DNA from 4 places in the Arthrobacter sp. E70 genome. Region 2 is predicted to be linked to each of the others. Evidence: riboswitches for the same ligand, from Rfam matches in the RefSeq annotation. Region 2 holds a riboswitch; each other region holds the start of a gene.

Region 1 (4,780 bases), 340 kb from region 2:
GTTCAGAGGAACTCGGCGCGGCCTTCCATGGCCGACGACGCCAGGGCGTGTTCGCGGCGCGGGATGCGGCCGGCTGCCTTTGCCATCCGCCCGGCGACCACCGCGTGCTTGAATGCCTCGCCCATTAGGGCGGGGTTCTGGGCCCGGGTGACGGCGGTGGCCAGCAACACGGCGTCGCAGCCCAGCTCCATGGCAAGCGCGGCATCGGAGGCCGTGCCGATGCCGGCGTCCAGGACCACCGGCACCGAAGCGCGGGAAACGATGAGCTCGATGTTGTGCGGGTTCAGGATCCCCAGGCCGGTGCCGATCGGCGCGCCCAGCGGCATCACCGCAGTGGCGCCAAGGTTTTCCAGCCGCAGTGCGAGCACCGGATCATCGTTGGTGTAGGCAAAGACCTTGAAGCCGCGGTTGACCAGTTGTTCGGTTGCCTCCACGAGTTCGACGGCGTCGGGCAGGAGGGTCTGTTCGTCGGCGATGACCTCCAGCTTCACCCAGTCGGTCTCCAGCGCCTCCCGGGCCAGCTCCGCGGTGAGGACGGCGTCCCGGGCCGTGAAGCAGCCGGCGGTGTTGGGCAGCACCCGGATGTTGTGGTCCACGAGCAGCTGGAACAGCGAGCCGGTCTCAGCAGTTGAGTAGCGCCGCATCGCCACTGTTGTCAGGGCGGTCCCGGACGCCAGCAGTGCGGCGCCGAGGCCGTCCAGGCTCGGCGCGCCGCCGGTGCCCATGATCAGCCGGGACGCCAGTTCAACGCCGTCGATCACCAGGGCGTCGCCCGGACCGGCCTGGCCGGCGGGGTTGATGGTGCTGGTTTCGGTCATGGTGTCAGCCTCCCTGTACTGCGGTCACGAGTTCGATGTCGTCGCCGTCTGCGAGCGCCGTGGCGAACCATTGGCTGCGGGGCACCACCTGGGCATTATGCGCGACGGCGACACCCAGCTTCCTGCCATCGGTCGCCTGGCCGTCGGCCGCGAGCGGACGGCCGGTGACCTGGCTGACGAGCACGGTGATGGAAGCGCCGTCCGCTACGGTGTGCGGGTTTCCGTTGAGGATGATGTTCATGCTGTCTCCTTGATGTGGGTGCCAGCGGCCGCCAGTGGCCGCGAGAACCGGTCCGGACTGAACGGCGACCAGCGGGGATCGGCGGTGCCGTCCAGAAGGTCCCGGCAGATGGCCGCTGCCGCGGGGGTGAGCAGGACGCCGTGGCGGAAGAATCCGGTGGCGATAATGAGGCCGGGAATGGGCGCACCGGACCCGTCGGGCACAGGCACCCGACCCAGCAGCGGGGCGTTGTCCGGCGTTCCGGGACGGGCACGGGCTGTGCATTCGAGCAGTTCCAGTTCGGCGACGGCCGGCACCAGCGCCTGGGCGTCCCGGAGCAGTTGGTACACGCCGCCGGCGCTCACGGCGTCGGAGAGCGCATCCTCCCGCTGGGTGGCTCCAATCACCACGGTTCCGTCCTGGCGCGGAACGATATATACGGGAAGCCCGTGGACCATGCCCCGCACCGTCGAGGTCACCAGCGGCCGGAGGTGCTGGGGGACGGCGAGGCGGAGGATGTCCCCGTGCACGGGGCGGAGGGGCAGGCGCAGCCCATCGGGCAGTCCCCCGAGTCCAGGAGCCTGCAGACCGTTGGCCACCACCGTTTCGGTGGCACGGATGGTGCCGCCGCCTGCAAGGCGGACCCCGGCAACCGTTCCGCCTTCCCACAGCAGCCCGGCGGCCCGGTCCTGCACCGCAAAGCCGTCGGCGGCTCCGTCAACCGCAAGTTCGGGGGTCCGGCCAGCGGCACCGGCAAGGGCCAGCCGGAGGGAGGCCACAAGCCGCCGCGGATCCACCTGGTGGTCGGCCGGGGTGTCCAAGGCGCAGGAAATGCCGGGGCTGAGCAGGGGCTCGCGCCGGCGCGCCTCGCGCACGGTAAGGGGTTCCACTTCCAGGCCGTTGGCCCGCTGCACCCCGCGCAGGTCCATCAGCGCCGCGCGGTCGGCGGCGTCGGCACCCACGGCGAGGGTCGGCGTCGTCAGGTATCCGGAATCCGCACCCGTTGCGGCGGCAACGCCGGCAGCGAAGCCTGGCCACAGCGATGATGACTCGAGCATGAGTTCCAGGAGGTCCTCCTCCTGGTAGTGCAGTTCGCTCACCGGTGCCAGCATGCCCGCAGCGGCCCAGCTGGCGCCGCTTCCCGGTGCGTCATCCACCAGTACCACCGACCGCCCGGAGCGCTGCGCCTCCCAGGCGATGCCGTGCCCCACTACTCCCCCGCCGATGACGGCAACGCCGGCATGGATGTGGGGATCTTCGGACCCGGATGAATTGTTGTGGGAAATGCCCATCTGTTTCCTTCCCTACGCCGGCATTAACCGGATCAGGTCAAGCGGTCGGCTCTGACGCCCTCTCAGCCCGGCGCTTTATGACAGCTGCCGCAGGCTCCCGCAGTACCTGCCCAGTTTAGAGGAACTAGGCTTGCACGCATGAATCAGTCCCCCTCATTAATTCCTGCCCTCGACACCGCCCGCCTGTACCTCTGCACGGACGCGCGCCGGGACCGCGGCGACTTCGCGGAGTTCGTGGACGCCGCGTTTGCCGGCGGTGTGGACATCATCCAGCTGCGTGACAAGGGCATCGAAGCCGCGGAGGAACTGGACCTCCTGGCGGTGCTGAAGGAGGCCGCACTGCGGCACGGCAGGCTGTGGGCGGTGAACGACCGGGCGGACATCGCGGTGCTGTCCGGGGCGCCGGTGTTCCATATCGGCCAAAAGGACCTTCCGCTAGCCGCTGCCCGCACCCTGGTCAACGGCAACGCCGCCATCGGGCTCTCCAGCCACACCCCCGGCCAGGTGGACGCCGCCCTCGCCGCCACGGGCGGCCCTTCGGGCCTGGACTACTTCTGCGTTGGCCCGATCTGGGCCACGCCCACCAAACCCGGCCGGGCCGCCGTCGGCCCTGACCTGGTGAAGTACGCCGCCCAAGCCTCAGGCGACGCCGGGGACCCGGTGCCTTGGTTCGCCATTGGGGGCATCGACCACGGCAACGTGCACCAGGTGGTGGAAGCCGGCGCCCGCAGGATCGTCGTGGTCCGCGCGATCACGGAGGCTGCCGATCCTGCCGCCGCAGCGGCCGCCCTGCTCGACGCGCTGGACAGCGCCACGTCCTGAGCCTGCGCTATCGGCGTACTTGGAGATACGCTGAGTTTTGTGTCACACCATCGGCTCGCCCCCAACGTCCACGACCACAAGAATGCCCTTGAGGAAGCGTTGGGTGCGCTCCGGACGGAACTGGAGCTGCCCGGCCCGTACCCGGCAGAAGCCGTCGAAGACGCCGAAGCAGCGGTGGCGTCGCTGCAGCTGCCCTCCTACGACCTGACCGGCGTCGAATTCGTGACCATCGACCCGGCCTCGTCCACGGACCTGGACCAGGCGGTGTTCATCGAACAGGAGGGCACCGGCTACCGGGTGCTGTATGCGATCGCGGACGTGCCGGCATTCGTTGCCCCGGGGGGTCCGCTCGATGCCGAGACGCGCCGCCGGGGCCAGACCTTCTATGCGCCGGACGGCCGCATCCCGCTCCATCCGGAGGTCATCAGCGAGGGGGCCGGCAGCCTGCTGCCCGGCCAGGAATGCTCCGCTTTCGTCTGGCATTTCGTGCTCGACGGCGACGCCGAGGTTTCCTCCGTCGGCGTCAGGCGTGCGCGGGTCCGCAGCCGCGAGAAGCTCAGTTACAAAGGTGCGCAGGCAGCCCTCGACGACGGCAACGCCCACCCCGTGCTGCACCTGCTCCGCGAGGTGGGCCTCAAGCGGGTCCAACTCGAGCGGGCACGCAATGGCGCCAGCCTGAACATGCCGGAGCAGGAGATCGTCCAGTTGCCCGACGGCGGCTTCCGGATTGACGCCGTCCCGCAGCTTCCCGTCGAGGACTGGAATGCGCAGATTTCGCTGATGACCGGCATGGCCGCGGCGCAGATGATGCTTGCCGGCAAGGTGGGCATCCTGCGCACCATGCCCGCGCCGGATGAGCGGTCCCTGCGGCACTTCCGGCTGCAAACCGAGGTGCTGGGCAGGCCGTGGGATGGGGAAATGAGCTACGGCGAGTACCTGCGGTCCCTGGACCCCAGGGACCCGCGCCAACTGGCCATCATGCATTCGGCCGGCATGCTGTTCCGGGGTGCCTCCTATACCGCCTTCGACGGGACCGTCCCGGAAGACGCCGTCCAGTCCGCGATTGGTGCCGCATATGCCCACACCACCGCCCCGTTGCGCCGTCTGGTGGACCGCTTTGTGCTGGTGATTTGTGAGGCGTTGAGCAACGGCGGGGATGTGCCCGCCTGGGCCCGTGAGGCCCTTCCGCTGTTGCCGGGGATCATGGCAGGTTCAGACCAGCTGGCGTCACGGATGGAGCGGCTGGCCCTGGACACGGTGGAGGCCGCGCTCCTGGTGAACCACATCGGGCAGGAGTTCGATGCCATCGTGATCTCCGGCTCCAAGCCGCAAAACGGGAACGGCAACGGGAAGGGCGGGAACGGCAACGGCAGTTCGGGGATCATCCAGGTTGCTGAGCCGGCGGTGACCGCCCGCTGCGCCGGCGAGCTGGAGTCAGGGACCAAGGTCCGGGTCCGGCTGCTGGCTTCGGACATCACGGCGCGGCAGGTCCACTTCGAACTCGTTCCCTAGGCGGTCAGCTGCCACCGTGGTGGTCGGTACCGCGCATGCGCACTGCGACCACCATGCCGGACGCAGCGGTAAGGAGGGCGACGGCGGCAGTGGCGGCGGGTATCCCGAAGGCGTCC
Region 2 (4,780 bases):
CTGTGCACGCTCGGAGTCAACCTCGATGTATGAGGGCTCTTCGGTGGGGTGGTACTTGCCGATCTCTTCGATGGCGCGGCCGTCACGCTTGGTGCGTGAGTCCGCGACGACGATGCGGTAGTACGGGGCGCGCATCTTGCCGAAGCGCTTAAGGCGAATCTTTACGGCCACTTTTGTGGTCACTCCTGTTTCAGAAAAGGGGTGAACCCGGCTTTCTGCACCCGTGGGGCGGGCCGTACTTGCGGGTTCGAAGGACAGGATCCGGACACGGAGAGAGGGGCCGCGCGGATCGAGTACCTGTCCATTGTGCCAGATCAGTGGCGTTATTTCGACTTGGCCCCGGCCACACGGCTCAGGCCGACCAGACGTAGAGCCCCGTGCGCTCGGAATCACCGATGCCGGCGGCAAGTTCCGCCAGCTGCTGGACGTAGGTCCGGGCCTGCGCGGCACCGAAGGGCATGTCCTCCTGGCCCGCCCACTGTTCCGCGACGTCGTCGAGGACGTTGCCCTCGCCCTCCGTCTCGTAGGTGAGCAGGTCCGCCAGGGCGCGGACCATGGCGGGCGGCACGGCCAGGAGTGAGTCACTGGCCACATCCACCATGGTCAGCTCATAGTCGGCCCCGCCGGCATGGACGGCAGTTCCGGCCAGGTCCCCCAGCTGTTCGACTTCGAAATCGCTGATCCCCTGGATCCGCACCGCCTCGCCCGCGGGAGCCGCGGCAGCCCCGCCGCGCCCCTCGTCGAGGACGCCGGCGCGCTTCAGCGCTGCGTCATGGGTGGCGACAAAGATCTCGGTGAAGCCCATGGGATGTGCCCTTCTTCCGTCGGCAAAGCTGCGTTCCGGGCGCCTTTGGGCCCCGGGCGTACGGCATCAGCCTAGTAGTTGCGGGCGGCCGCGCGCACGCGCCGCCCTAGCGGACAGCCACCCGGAGCTTGTTGCGCCACGGATCCTCGAAGCGCAGTTCGGCGCCGGTGTGGTGCGCCGGCACCCCGGCGACCTTGAGGCGGTCAGCCAGCGCCCCGACGTCGTCCCCCGTGGGAACTTCAATGAGCACCTCGCCGAGGCCCAGCGTGTCCTTGCGCGGGCCGGCGCCGCGGCTGTTCCAGACGTTCATGGCCATGTGGTGGTGGTACCGGCCCGCGGAGACGAATAATGCCTGGCCGTGCCAGCCGGCGGTTTTTTCGAACCCGAGGGTTCCAACGTAGAAGTCCCGCGCGGTTTGGACGTCGCCCACCTGCAGGTGCACGTGTCCGACACCTGCGGCGGTGGTGCGCTGGCCTTCGAGCGCCTCCTCGGTGAGGTGCTGCTCGAGGTACCGCTGGGGCGGCAGCGCCAGGCTGTCCATAACGACGTCGGTTCCGTTCCAGGACCAGTTGCTGCGGGGCCTGTCCCAGTAGAGTTCGATGCCGTTACCTTCAGGATCGGTGAAGTAGAACGCTTCGCTGACGAGGTGGTCGGCGCTGCCGGTGAAGGCCCGCGGCTCGTACTGGGCGGCGGTGGCGATGGTGGCCGCGAGGGAGGCCTGGTCCTCGAACAGCAGCGCGGTGTGGAAGAGGCCGGCTTCACCCCTGCCGGGAAGGTTCAGCCCCGGTGCGGGGGCCAGATGCACCAGCGGCCTCTGCAGCCGGCCAAGGTAGATTCCCCCGTCCTGCTCCGCTACGACGTCGAGGCCGAGGGCGCGCTGGTAGTAGTCGGTCATGACCTTCATGTCGCCCACCTTGAGCATGACGGTGCCCATGGCGAGGTCGGCGGGAAGAAGGTCCTGGGCAGTTACTTCTGCGGTCATTGAATGCTCCCTGTGGTGTGGGCCCTCCGAATGAGATGGCCACCCATTAAAATTACTTGAAGCTTCAATTTATTCCAAGTGGTGCCCGGAGATTTCCGCTCAGCGGATGATGTGGCCGTCCAGCACGACGTGGGCCAGTGCCCCAATGGTTTCCGGGACTGCCCGCGGGTCCTCGCGGCACAGCACGACGTCGGCCCGGGCACCTTCGGAAATGTTGTCGGCGCCCAGCCAGGTGCGGGCCGACCAGCAGGCGGCGTCCAGGGCTGCGGCCATGGGCAGGCCCGCGGCGTGCAGGGCAGCGATTTCGTCGGCGATCCGGCCATGGCGGATCACGCTGCCGGCGTCAGTCCCGGCGAAAATCCGGACACCGGCTTCGTAGGCCTCCGCCACCCGTTCGGCGCGGCGTTCCCACAGGGCCCGCATATGGGCCGCGTAAAGCGGGAACTTGGGCTCGGCCTGGGCAGCAATGTCGGGGAACGTCGCGATATTGATGAGGGTGGGCACGATCGGTACGCCCTGCTCAACGAAGCGCGGCAGGTGGCGGGGAAGGAGTCCGGTGGCGTGCTCGATGCAGTCGATACCGGCGTCGAGCATTTGATCCAGCGTGTCCTCGGCAAAACAGTGCGCCGTCACCCTCGCGCCTTCGTCATGGGCCGCCTGCACGGCGTCGCGGACGACGGCGGCGGGAAAGGACGGCGCCAGGTCACCGATGCCCCGGTCAATCCAGTCCCCCACCAGCTTCACCCAGCCGTCGCCGTCGCGCGCCTGCTTGCGCACCGCCTCGACGAGGCCTTCAGGCTCGACCTCCTCGGCGAAGCCCCGGAGGTAACGCCGGGTCCGCGCCACATGCCGGCCGGCACGAATGAGGACCGGAAAGTCCCGGCCGCCCTGCATCCAGCGGGTGTCGGCCGGGGAGCCGGCATCACGTACCAGCAGGGTGCCGGCGTTAAGGTCTGCCATTGCCTGCTCTTCTGCGGTAGCGGTATCCACCGGGCCGTCCGGGCCCAGTCCAATGTGGCAGTGGGCGTCCGCGAATCCGGGCAGCACCCAGCCGTCGAGAACCCGGTCAGGCGGTACTGCCGGCCGGCTGAAGGTAAGCCTGCCGTCCACGGACCAGAGTCCGTTCCGGACGGTGTCCGGACCTGTCAGGACGGGGCCCCGAAGTTCGATGACTTGTGGCATTCGGATGTCCTTTCGCTGCCCGCACAGGGTAGCACCGCCCGAATGTTACAAGGCCCGCCGCGTTTGTCCCTGCGGGGCGTGTGGTAGCTTCGTTCCTGACCACACGGGTGCCCCTGCAGGGGCTGAGATCGGGCTGACGCAGCCTGCGACCGTTGAACCTGTCCGGGTAATGCCGGCGAAGGAAGTGAGTATTCCTTGAGTACACAAAATGCCCAGTTGAACCCTGCCCAAAGCCAGGCGGAAGCCTCCCGTCCGGCCCCAGAAGCGGCTCCCGTGACCCAGTCCCTGAAATCGCACTCGCTGGCGTTCATCGAAGACACGGGGAACGGGATCCGCGTTCCGGTGACGGAAATTGCTCTGGAGGACTCGCCGAACGGCCAGCCGAACGCGCCCTTCCGGACCTACCGGACGGCGGGGCCCGGCAGTGACCCGGTACGCGGCCTGCAGCCCTTCCGGGAGCAGTGGATTGCTGAGCGCGGGGACACCGAGGCCTACAGCGGCAGGGAGCGGAACCTGCTCGACGACGGCCGCTCGGCGATGCGCCGCGGCGCCGCCTCTGCGGAATGGAAGGGCGCGCAGCCGGTGCCCCGCCGTGCCGTCGAAGGCCGGACGGTGACACAGATGCACTATGCCCGGAAGGGCATCATCACCCCCGAAATGCGCTTCGTCGCCCTGCGCGAGAACTGCGACGTCGAGCTGGTCCGGAGCGAGGTGGCGGCTGGCCGGGCCATCATCCCCAGCAACATCAACCACCCGGAATCCGAGCCGATGATCATCGGCAAGGCCTTCCTGGTGAAGATTAACGCCAACATCGGCAACTCGGCAGTCACCAGTTCCATCGCCGAAGAGGTGGACAAGCTGCAGTGGGCCACCCAGTGGGGTGCGGACACCGTCATGGACCTCTCCACCGGTGACGACATCCACACCACGAGGGAGTGGATCATCCGCAACTCCCCCGTACCGATCGGCACCGTGCCCATCTACCAGGCCCTGGAAAAGGTGAACGGCGAGGCCAACGCCCTGACCTGGGAGATTTTCCGCGACACCGTCATCGAGCAGTGCGAGCAGGGCGTGGACTACATGACCATCCACGCCGGAGTGCTGCTGCGGTACGTGCCGCTGACCGCCAACCGCGTCACCGGCATCGTCTCGCGCGGCGGCTCCATCATGGCGGGCTGGTGCCTGGCACACCACCAGGAGAACTTCCTCTACACCCACTTCGACGAGCTGTGCGAAATTTTCGCCAAGTACGACGTCGCGTTCTCCCTGGGCGACGGCCTGCGCCCCGGTTCCACCGCGGACGCCAATGACGCCGCCCAGTTCGCGGAGCTGGATACGCTGGCCGAGCTCACGCAGCGCGCCTGGGAATACGACGTACAGGTGATGGTGGAAGGCCCTGGCCACATTCCCTTCCACCTGGTCCGGGAAAACGTCGAACGCCAGCAGGAACTCTGCAAGGGCGCGCCCTTCTACACCCTGGGACCGCTCGTCACCGATGTTGCCCCTGGCTACGACCACATCACCTCTGCCATCGGTGCGACGGAAATCGCCCGGTACGGCACGGCGATGCTCTGCTACGTCACCCCGAAGGAACACTTGGGCCTGCCGAACAAGGACGATGTGAAGACCGGCGTGATCACCTACAAGATCGCGGCCCACGCCGCAGACCTGGCCAAGGGGCACCCCGGCGCGCACGAACGCGATGACGCCGTGTCCAAGGCCCGCTTCGAGTTCCGGTGGCGGGACCAGTTCGCGCTGTCCCTGGACCCGGAGACCGCCGAGGCGTTCCACGATGAAACTCTTCCGGCAGA
Region 3 (4,780 bases), on a different contig from region 2:
GCCCGGCCGCTGAGGCGGGGAATGGCCCAGGTATGCGGATCGGCTTCCTTCAGCTGGTACACCGATTTGTGGACCAGGAACTCCTTCAGCTGCTCCAGCGAAGCCTTCCTGGCCACGTAGCGCGAGACACTGGGGCCGGTGTCGCTGGCGGCCAGGTCGAAGAGGATATTGGCGACGTCGTCGCTGGCCAAGCCGTCGCTGGACGGGCCGTCCCCGGGGAAGGCGCCGGTGGCAGGAAGGCCGTGTTTCCCGGCGATCTTCCGCGCGGCCTGGCGGAGCGCCTTTTCGAAGGGCTCCTCGATCATCCGCCGGATCCGGATCAGTCCCGGCTCCCACTCCCAGTCGTCGGCGACGCCGTCAAGGCCTGAGTAGTGCAGTTCGTAGAGGCTGAAGAGGGAGAGCTGGATGTCCTCGTGGCCGATGATGTCCCCGGCCCGGGCCAGCTGTGCCGCCACCAGGGCCTCCAGTGCGTCCAGGTCAGCCGCGGAAGAAGCCGGCGCCTGCACCAGGATTTTGAACAGGGCGCTGCTGATGGGTCCTCTGGTGTCCGGGATTCTCATGGTGCTCCTTGGTCTTCTGCCGCGCCGATGCCGGGAACAACCACGGGGGCGCCGGTGCGCGGTGCTGGCATGCCCTGTCCTCCTCGAAACCCGGGAGGAACATAGTAAGCATGGCTTAGTAATTAATGCTACGCAGAACCAGGGCGCGCCGGATGCGGGCCGGTAACGGGTTAGGGTGGAACGCAGAACCGTTTGGCAGGAAGCGGCATCCCCGTCCCTCCGTATGCTTCCGGTGGCGACCAGTCCAGCCGGAGCAACGCCATGGTTCAAGAATCCCTCGCCCCTGAACACCCCCTGCAACTGTCCCAGTATTTCCAGGACCTGCAGGACCTGCAGGATCTGGTGCTGGACAGCCCGGACGTCGGAGTCTTCCTCAACGAACTGGCCACGGTAGCAGCCGAGGGCCTTTCAGCCGCCCCGTTCGTGCCCGCTGTCTGCGGCGTGACCCTGTTCCGGCGGAAGAAGGCCACCACGGTGGCCAGCAGCGACCCCACCGCCAAGGAGATGGACGAACTGCAGAACACCTTCCGCGAGGGACCGTGCCTGACGGCCATGGGGGAGATGCGGAGCATCCTGGTGCCCGACACCGCGCGGGAGCACCGGTGGCCCGGTTACGTCGCCGCGGCAGCGGGGCAGGGCATCCGGTCCATCCTGTCGGTGCCGTTGCTGGTGGATGACACAACCCGGGCGGCCCTGAACCTGTACGCGTCGCGCAGCGATGCCTTCAGCGGCCCGCACATCAGCCGCGCGGAGGCGTTCGCCGCCCAGGCGTCGAAGTCACTTCGGCTTGCGCTGAAGATTGCCCAACTCAACGACGCCCGCAACGACATGGCACTGGCCATGCAATCCAGGACCGCCATCGACCTCGCCGCCGGCATCATCATGGCCCAGAACCGGTGCAGCCAGGCGGCGGCCATGGAAATCATGAAGGCCGCTTCCAACGCCCGGAACATCAAGCTGCGGGAGCTGGCCCAGTCCATCGTCGAATCCGTGGGGGCCGGCGGCGGGGTTACCACGCACTTCGACGAATGAGCGGCAGCTACACCTCCAGCGCCGAGCCGAGGACGTCCCGGAGGGCTTCCACCACCAGGTCGTGGTCCTGCACCTGGGGCAGCCCGGACACGGTGACGGTGGCCACCGCTCCCACTCCCGTAACGACAATGGGGAAGGCGCCCCCGTGCGCGGCGTAGCGGGACTGGTCGAACCAGGCATGGTCTTCGATCCGGCCCCCGCCCAGCCGGCCCCGCAGGCCCACCAGGAGGGACGGCACCTCGTACCGTGCGGCGGTGCGCTGCTTGGCGCGGACCCAGTAGCCGTTGTCAGGCGTGGCGCCCGGCAGTGCAACATGGAACAGGACTTGCTCGCCCTTGGTGATGTCGATGGCGATGGGAAGGCCCCGCTCCTTGCCCAGTTCCACGAGGAGCAGGCCAAGGTTCAGGGCGTCATCCGGGGAAAACCCCGGGAACTGCAGCTCCCTGACCTCCGCCTCGACGCGGGCGATCAGGGCTTCCAGGGAACCCTCGGGCTGCGTGTCGAGGGAATCCGGATCGAACTCGGTCACATGCGGCGGATTGGCACTCATGCCCCACAATCTACCCCTCGCCAGGTGTAAACTTGACCACGCCCGCAAGGGCTGAAATACACGCCTAATTTGAACCAAAACCACCATTTACAACGACAGGGGAGCGCCGCCGTCGGCATCCTGGCCAGGCCGGGAACCGCAGGTGGGCGCTGAGAGTGCGGACCGCCGCAGACCCTCGAACCTGATCCGGTTAGTACCGGCGCAAGGGAGTCGAGTTCTCGAAGTGATTGGCAACGGCAGTCAACGCCGCATTGCCGCGCTTTCCCCTCCTGTTACCCAGGAGGATCACATGAGCACAGCAGCAATCAAGAAGACCACCAGCAAGTCCTGGCGCGTCGTGGACATTGTGGTGGCGGCCCTCGTCGCCATCGCCGGCGGCGTCATTTTCTGGGCCTGGTCCCAGGGCGCGGCCGCAGTATCCGTGCCGATGAACGCGGCCTACCCGCCCCTGACCGGCCTCATCGCCGGCGGCTGGATGATCCCCGGTGTCCTGGGGATGCTGATCATCCGCAAGCCCGGGGCGGCGCTGTTCTGCGAGACCGTGGCAGCTACCGGTGAACTCCTCATGGGTTCCCAGTACGGCACGTCCGTCCTGTTCTCCGGCTTCGTCCAGGGCCTGGGCGCGGAGATCATCTTCGCGATCTTCGTGTACCGCAAGTTCAACCTGCCCGTGTCCCTGCTGGCCGGTGCGGCATCAGGCCTCTTCTGCGGCCTGAACGACTCCTTCGCACCGTGGGGCTGGAACATCGCCTACTCCGGCGCGGACAAGCTGGCCTACATCCTCTTCTGCATGGTTTCCGGAGCCATCATTGCCGGCGCGCTGTCCTGGATCGCCACCCGCGGTTTGGCCCGCACGGGCGTCCTGAGCTCCTTCGCCTCGCGCAAGGCCGCCACGGAGCCCGTTTTCTCCTGATGCCCGCCGCTTACGGGGACGCCTCGGCTCCCGCCCGGCCTGCCGCCGTCACAGCCCGCGGCTGGGGCTGGCGGCATGCCGGCAGGTCCAAGCCTGCCGTCAACGCCCTCAACCTTGACATCAGCCCGGGGGAGCGCGTGCTCCTGCTGGGTCCCTCTGGCGCCGGGAAATCCACGCTCCTGCATGCCCTCGCGGGGGTGCTGGGGGACGTGAACGACGACGGCGAGGCCGGGGATGCCGACGAATCGGGTTCGCTGCTGGTCGACGGAGAATCCCCGCGCGCCCGGCGCGGCCATGCCGGGCTGATGCAGCAGGACCCGGAGACGCAGGTGGTCCTGTCACGGGTGGGCGACGACGTCGCCTTCGGCGCCGAGAACCTCGCGGTGCCCCGCGATGCCATCTGGCCGCGGGTGCACGAGGCGCTGGACGACGTCGGGCTCGCCCACCTTTCGCTGGACCACCCCACGTCGGCCCTGTCCGGCGGGCAGAAGCAGCGCCTGGCGCTGGCCGGCATCCTCGCCATGCGCCCCGGACTGATCCTGCTGGACGAACCCACCGCCAACCTGGACCCGGACGGAGTGCTGGAAGTCCGCGACGCCGTCGCGCGCTGCCTGGACAAGACCGGTGCCACGCTGGTGGTGGTGGAGCACCGGGTGTCCGTGTGGAAGGACGTCGTGGACCGGATCGTGGTCCTGCAGCCGGGCTCCGCCACTGACGATGCCGTACTCCTGGACGGGCCGCCGGACCGCGTGCTGGCCGAGGCCCGGACCATGCTCGCCGCCGCAGGCGTCTGGGTGCCCGGTTACGTGCCGGCAACACGAAGCCGTGCCGAGGTTCCGGCCGCCGGGACGGGCAACCTGCTGCTGGCGGCCGAGCGGCTCGCCGTTTCCCGGGAGCGTCCGGGCCGCCGCGGCTTCCGGAAGGTAGCGCCGGCCCCGGTCCAGGAAGGCCTCACCGCGCAGGTCCGGGCGGGGCAGGCACTCGCCATCACCGGGCCCAACGGAGCCGGAAAATCGACCTTCGCCCTGACGCTCGCCGGCTTGCTGGAGCCCGTGGCAGGGACGGTGTCCGCCACGATGGACCTCAGCCGCGGCGTAGGCATCGACCCCTACAAGTGGAAGGCCGAACAGCTGATTTCCCGGGTGGGCACCGTGTTCCAGGAGCCAGAGCACCAGTTCGTGACGGGCAAGGTGCTGGATGAACTGCGTTTCGGCCCACGGCACCTGGGGCACGGCGGGGAACGGGTCGACGAGCTGCTGGAGCGGCTCCGGCTCACGGCCCTGGTGGATGCCAACCCGTACACGCTGTCCGGCGGCGAGAAGCGGCGGCTGTCCGTAGCCACGGTCCTTGCCGCCAGCCCGCAGGTCCTGGTGCTGGACGAGCCCACCTTCGGGCAGGACGCCAACACCTGGGCGGAGCTGGCCTCGTTCCTGTCCGAACTCCTGGACGCCGGCACCGCGGTGGTCTCCGTGACGCACGATGCCGAGTTCACCGCCGCCCTGGGCGGGGCCGAACTGCGCATGGCCGCGGCGGAAGCGGTGGCGCCATGAGGCAGCAACTCACCCTGCGCGGCAACCACGCGCTCCTGACGCGGGCGAACCCGCTGAGCAAGTTCGCCGCCGTCGTGCTCATCACGGCGGTCCTGGCGCTGTCCATCGACTGGGTCTCCGCCTCGGTGGCCCTGGTGTTCGAGGTGCTCCTGTTCCCGCTTGCCGGCCTGACGCC
Region 4 (4,780 bases), on a different contig from region 2:
GGGTGCCACGCTGGCGGACGATGATCTCGCCTGCGGAAACTACCTGGCCGCCGAAGCGCTTAACACCGAGGTACTGAGCGTTGGAGTCGCGGCCGTTGCGAGTGGAGCTCGCGCCCTTTTTATGTGCCATCTGAAATGCCTGCCTTTAAATTCTGGGGAATCTGTTGAAATACCTGAACAGTAACCGAAGGTTACTTGATGCCGGTGATCTTGACCTTGGTCAGTTCCTGGCGGTGACCCTGGCGCTTCTTGTAGCCGGTCTTGTTCTTGAACTTCTGGATGACAATCTTCGGACCGCGGAGGTCCTGGAGGATTTCAGCCGTAACAGTAACCTTGGCCAGGTCGGCGGCGGCGGAGGTGACCTTGTCACCGTCAACCAGGAGCAGGGCGGGCAGCTCAATGGTGCTGCCGGCTCCACCGGCGACGCGGTTCAGGGTAACGAAGTCTCCAACGGAAACCTTCTCTTGGCGGCCGCCTGCGCGGACAATCGCGTACACCACTTGGGAACTCACTTCTCTCGACGTTTATAACAAAATTGCGTGCGGTACCGGCTGAATAAGCCTGGCTTCTCGCTGTGCCTCAACGCCGTGGGGTCAGAAACCCAAGTGTTGGCGTAAGCACCGAAGATCAAGAATACGCTAGGTTCGTCTCCGGCCGCAAATGAGGCTGGTTCCGGCGGGTGGGTTGTGATAGTAACCACAAGCCCACGGCAACGCCGTCACCGTGCCGTTCCATGATACCGGCGCCGGGGCCGGCGGAGTGTCAGGAATAAAGGCGCGGCGCGTCGAAGAAGTCCACTTCAAGCCGGCAGGACTGCCTGAAGGCCGTAAGCATCGCGTCCCGCTCGTGGTCCGGGGCCGCCCTGCCGGCCGCATCCACGATCGCGATGGCCTGACGGGTGGCTTCGGCGAAGGCCTCGTCGGCGTAAGTGCGCAGCCAGTACGCATAGGGGTGCCCGTCGGGCTCCCCTGCTGCAAGGAACTGCGCGTGCAGCTTTTCGCCCACCTCGGCGTAGAGCCAGAAGCAGGGCAGGACGGCAGCAGCCAGCACCGCGTAGCTGCCCGACGCCGACGCAGCGGTGAGGTGGTCAACGTAGGACTTGGTCACGGGGCCGAGTCCGTCCTGCGTCGGGCGGGTGCTGAGCCACGACCGGTGCAGTTCCGATTCCACTTCGAGGCACTGCCGGGCCGATCCCGCCCAGAACAACTGCTCTGCCTCGGAAGGTGCCAGTGCACTGGCCCGCGCAAGGACCCGCGAGTAGCCGTTCAGGTACACCGCGTCCTGGGCGAGGTAATAGGCGAACTCCTTTTCGGGAAGGTGGCCGCCGGCAAGGCCGCGGATGAATTCGAGCCCATAGATCTCTGCCAGGTACTGTTCGGATTCCGCCCACAGCCGGGCAGCGAAGCCGCCCTCCGGCAACGCGGGCCGGACGTGGTGGAAGTGGTGGACCGGACCGTTCCCCTGGCCAACGTCCAACTGTCCCGAGTTTTCGAGTGCCCCGGCCAGCCACGGCTTGACCGTCCGCAGGGATGCTTCCCAGTCCCCCAGGCGCGCCTGCACGGTGGCCATCGCGGATGACAGCGAGCAGCCCGTCCCGTGGCTGTTGCGGGTGGGCACCCGGTCCCCAGGCACCTCCACCACTTCGCTGGAGAGCTCGCCGGAGGTGTTGACCAGCGCGTCAGGGCACGCCGTTCCCCCCAGGTGCCCGCCCTTCACCAGGACCGTTGCACCGGTTGCCTCCGCGAGGCGCCGGCCCTGGTCCAGGGCTGCCTCCCACGTTTGCGCCTGCTCCCCGTCCACCAGCATGGCAAGTTCAGGCAGGTTCGGGGTGATGAGGTGTGCAACGGGCAGCAGTTCCCGGACCGCAGCTTCTGCGGATTCCTTCAGCAGGCGGTCACCGCTGGTGGCCACCATCACCGGGTCAAGGACCACGACGGCGGGACGCACCTTGGCGAGCCATTCGCGGACGGTGCGGATGACGGCGTCGTCACCCAGCATGCCAATCTTCACTGCGTCGATGCAGATGTCGTCACTGACCGCATCCAGCTGCTGGGCAAGGAAGGCGGCAGGCGGAACGTGGACAGCCTGGACGCCGCGGGTGTTCTGGGCGGTCAGGGCGGTGATGGCCGCCATGCCGTACCCGCCGTGCGCGGCGATGCTCTTGAGGTCGGCCTGGATGCCGGCGCCGCCGGAGGGGTCCGATCCCGCGATGGAGAGTACCCGGGGAACAGCGCGGCCCACGGTGGAGGCAAGGGTGGCAGGGGGCAGGGGCAAGGAAAGGGTGGAAGACAACAGACATCCCTTCGCCGGTACTAGCCGGACAGGTTCAACGGGTGTGGATCTCAGCCGGCCCTGTGCGCGGCACCCCGTGTCGGTTCCCCAGCCTAGCTGGCGGGTGGCACCCGAAGGAAAGGTGACAGCCTTCCGGATGCGGGAAGTCCCCGCCGCGTGGACAACTCCCCCTGCATTTCGCGGGGGAATTGTCCACACAACGGGGACCTCCGGCATGGCCTGACGGCCGTGGTGCGCTGAGAACCCGGAGCGCTTAGAGTTCCGAGGCGGGGACTCCGACGCCAAGGATGATGGGCTCCTCGCTGGCCTTGCCGGGCTCCGCTGTGACCGCCGGGGCCTTCGTCGTTTCCGGAGCCTTGGCCTCGTGCGAGTGCCCTCCGGCGGACGCGGGCGCGTTCTCGTGGTGCTGGACCGTGGTCTCGTTGGCGGCACCCTGGGCACGGCTGGCACCGCGGTGGCGCCGCGGCCGGCGCTGGCGGGACTGGTCCGTCGCCGCCTGTTCCGTTCCGGGTACGGCGGCGGCAGGCTCGGGTTCCCGCACCACGTCCGCAGGCTTGGCTTCCTGTGCTTCCACGGGCTGGGCCGCTGCAGTTTCCGCCGCAGGAGCCGGCTGCCCGAGGTGCGCGAACGCTTCCGCGAGCCGGTCCAGGGTGAAGGCGGGCTGCGCCTGCTGCTCCCCCGCGTGCTCAACGAACGGCAGGGGCACCGTCTCGCCGCCGAAGGTGAGGACGGCAGCGGGCCGGGTGCCGGCGTCGTGCTTGTCCGCTTCAGCCGGGGCAGGCTGCTGCACCACCGGCGGTGCGGGCGGCGCCTGGCGGGCGGCCGCGACCTCGTCGTCGTGCAGGTGGGCTGCATGGGCGGCTGCGGCGATGTTCGCCAGGGCGAGCCTTGTGGCTTCCGCCTTGGCGTGCCGCTCGGCGTCGGCGGGGTCCGGCTGGACAGTGTGCACATGGACGGCGGGTGCCGGGGCCGGCTCCGGCTGCTGGCCGCCGCGTCCGCGCCGCCGCTTGCGCTCGGAACGTCCGGCGGGCTGGCTGTTGTCGGTCCGCTGGCCTTCGTTCCGGGAGGCTTCCACCCGGCCCTCGGGCCGGTTGTCTGACCGCTGCACATGGTGCTCAGCCGCGACGATGTTGGCGCGGCGGTGCTCCACAGGATCATCGTGGGTGACCACGCCGCGGCCGGCACACGCTTCGCACTGCTCGCCGAAGACTTCGAGCAGCCCGGTACCCATGCGCTTGCGGGTCATCTGGACCAGGCCCAATGACGTGACCTCGGCAACCTGGTGCTTGGTGCGGTCCCGGCCCAGGCATTCCACCAGGCGGCGCAGGACCAGGTCGCGGTTGGATTCCAGGACCATGTCGATGAAGTCGATGACGATGATGCCGCCGATGTCGCGCAGGCGGAGCTGGCGCACCACTTCCTCGGCTGCCTCGAGGTTGTTCTTGGTGACAGTCTCTTCGAGGTTGCCGCCGCTGCCGGTGAACTTGCCGGTGTTGACGTCCACCACGGTCATGGCTTCGGTCCGGTCGATCACCAGCGAGCCGCCGGAGGGCAGGAAGACCTTGCGCTCCAGGGCTTTGTGGATCTGCTCGTCGATCCGCCAGGCCGAGAAGATGTCCTGGTCTTTGGTCCACTTCTCCAGGCGCCCCACCAGGTCCGGTGCCACGTAAGTGACGTAGGCCTCGATGGTGTCCCAGGCCTCCTCACCGGACACGATGAGCTTGGAGAAGTCCTCGTTGAAGACGTCGCGGACCACCTTGATGGTGAGGTCCGGTTCGCCGTAGAGCAGTTCCGGGGCAAGGATCTTGGTGGACTTCGACTGGCTTTCGATGCCCTCCCACTGCGCCCGCAACCGGTTGATGTCGTGCGTCAGCTCTTCCTCCGACGCACCTTCGGCCGCGGTGCGGACAATGACGCCGGCCTGCTCCGGGAGGCGGTCCTTGAGGATGCGCTTGAGCCGGTTGCGTTCGACGTCGGGCAGCTTGCGGGAAATGCCCGTCATGGAACCGCCGGGAACGTAGACCAGGTAACGGCCCGGCAGGGAGATCTGGCTGGTGAGGCGGGCACCCTTGTGGCCCACGGGGTCCTTGGTCACCTGGACCAGGACGGTGTCGCCGGACTTCAGGGCGTTTTCGATGCGGCGCTGCTTGCCTTCGAGGTTGACTGCTTCCCAGTTCACCTCGCCGGCGTACAGGACGGCGTTGCGGCCGCGGCCGATGTCCACGAACGCAGCTTCCATTGACGGCAGCACGTTCTGCACCTTGCCCAGGTACACGTTGCCGATCAGGGAGTCCTGCTGGGTCTTCGAGACGAAGTGCTCGGCCAGCACGCCGTCTTCGAGGACGGCGATCTGGATTCTGTCGTCGCGCTGGCGGACGATCATCTGCCGGTCAACGGATTCCCGGCGCGCGAGGAACTCCGCCTCCGTGATGACGGTGCGGCGGCGTCCGGTGTCGCGTGACTCACGGCGGCGCTGCTTCTTGGCTTC

The links. Region 2 has a riboswitch for thiamine pyrophosphate ahead of thiC (phosphomethylpyrimidine synthase ThiC). Riboswitches for the same ligand answer to the same signal wherever they lie in the genome.
Region 1: another riboswitch for thiamine pyrophosphate. It lies ahead of thiO (glycine oxidase ThiO); the one in region 2 lies ahead of thiC (phosphomethylpyrimidine synthase ThiC).
Region 3: another riboswitch for thiamine pyrophosphate. It lies ahead of AC3IMC_RS00380 (ECF transporter S component); the one in region 2 lies ahead of thiC (phosphomethylpyrimidine synthase ThiC).
Region 4: another riboswitch for thiamine pyrophosphate. It lies ahead of thiD (bifunctional hydroxymethylpyrimidine kinase/phosphomethylpyrimidine kinase); the one in region 2 lies ahead of thiC (phosphomethylpyrimidine synthase ThiC).

Annotation. Positions count from the first base shown of each region.
Region 1 is NZ_JBYQFR010000003.1:30,148-34,927, reverse strand. It holds gene AC3IMC_RS04085 (thiazole synthase) at 3-818, opposite strand; gene thiS (sulfur carrier protein ThiS) at 823-1,059, opposite strand; gene thiO (glycine oxidase ThiO) at 1,056-2,330, opposite strand; TPP riboswitch at 2,323-2,441, opposite strand; gene thiE (thiamine phosphate synthase) at 2,469-3,152, shown strand; gene AC3IMC_RS04065 (RNB domain-containing ribonuclease) at 3,192-4,664, shown strand; gene AC3IMC_RS04060 (MFS transporter) at 4,669-4,780, opposite strand, start outside.
Region 2 is NZ_JBYQFR010000003.1:365,190-369,969, reverse strand. It holds gene rpsP (30S ribosomal protein S16) at 1-171, opposite strand, end outside; gene AC3IMC_RS05540 (hypothetical protein) at 353-805, opposite strand; gene AC3IMC_RS05535 (VOC family protein) at 912-1,787, opposite strand; gene AC3IMC_RS05530 (amidohydrolase family protein) at 1,887-2,969, opposite strand; TPP riboswitch at 3,063-3,170, shown strand; gene thiC (phosphomethylpyrimidine synthase ThiC) at 3,165-4,780, shown strand, end outside.
Region 3 is NZ_JBYQFR010000001.1:87,523-92,302, forward strand. It holds gene AC3IMC_RS00365 (iron-containing redox enzyme family protein) at 1-560, opposite strand, end outside; gene AC3IMC_RS00370 (GAF and ANTAR domain-containing protein) at 822-1,592, shown strand; gene AC3IMC_RS00375 (heme-degrading domain-containing protein) at 1,600-2,142, opposite strand; TPP riboswitch at 2,230-2,368, shown strand; gene AC3IMC_RS00380 (ECF transporter S component) at 2,432-3,055, shown strand; gene AC3IMC_RS00385 (ABC transporter ATP-binding protein) at 3,055-4,605, shown strand; gene AC3IMC_RS00390 (energy-coupling factor transporter transmembrane component T family protein) at 4,602-4,780, shown strand, end outside.
Region 4 is NZ_JBYQFR010000002.1:333,518-338,297, forward strand. It holds gene rpmA (50S ribosomal protein L27) at 1-130, opposite strand, end outside; gene rplU (50S ribosomal protein L21) at 192-500, opposite strand; gene thiD (bifunctional hydroxymethylpyrimidine kinase/phosphomethylpyrimidine kinase) at 763-2,274, opposite strand; TPP riboswitch at 2,282-2,379, opposite strand; gene AC3IMC_RS03580 (Rne/Rng family ribonuclease) at 2,546-4,780, opposite strand, start outside.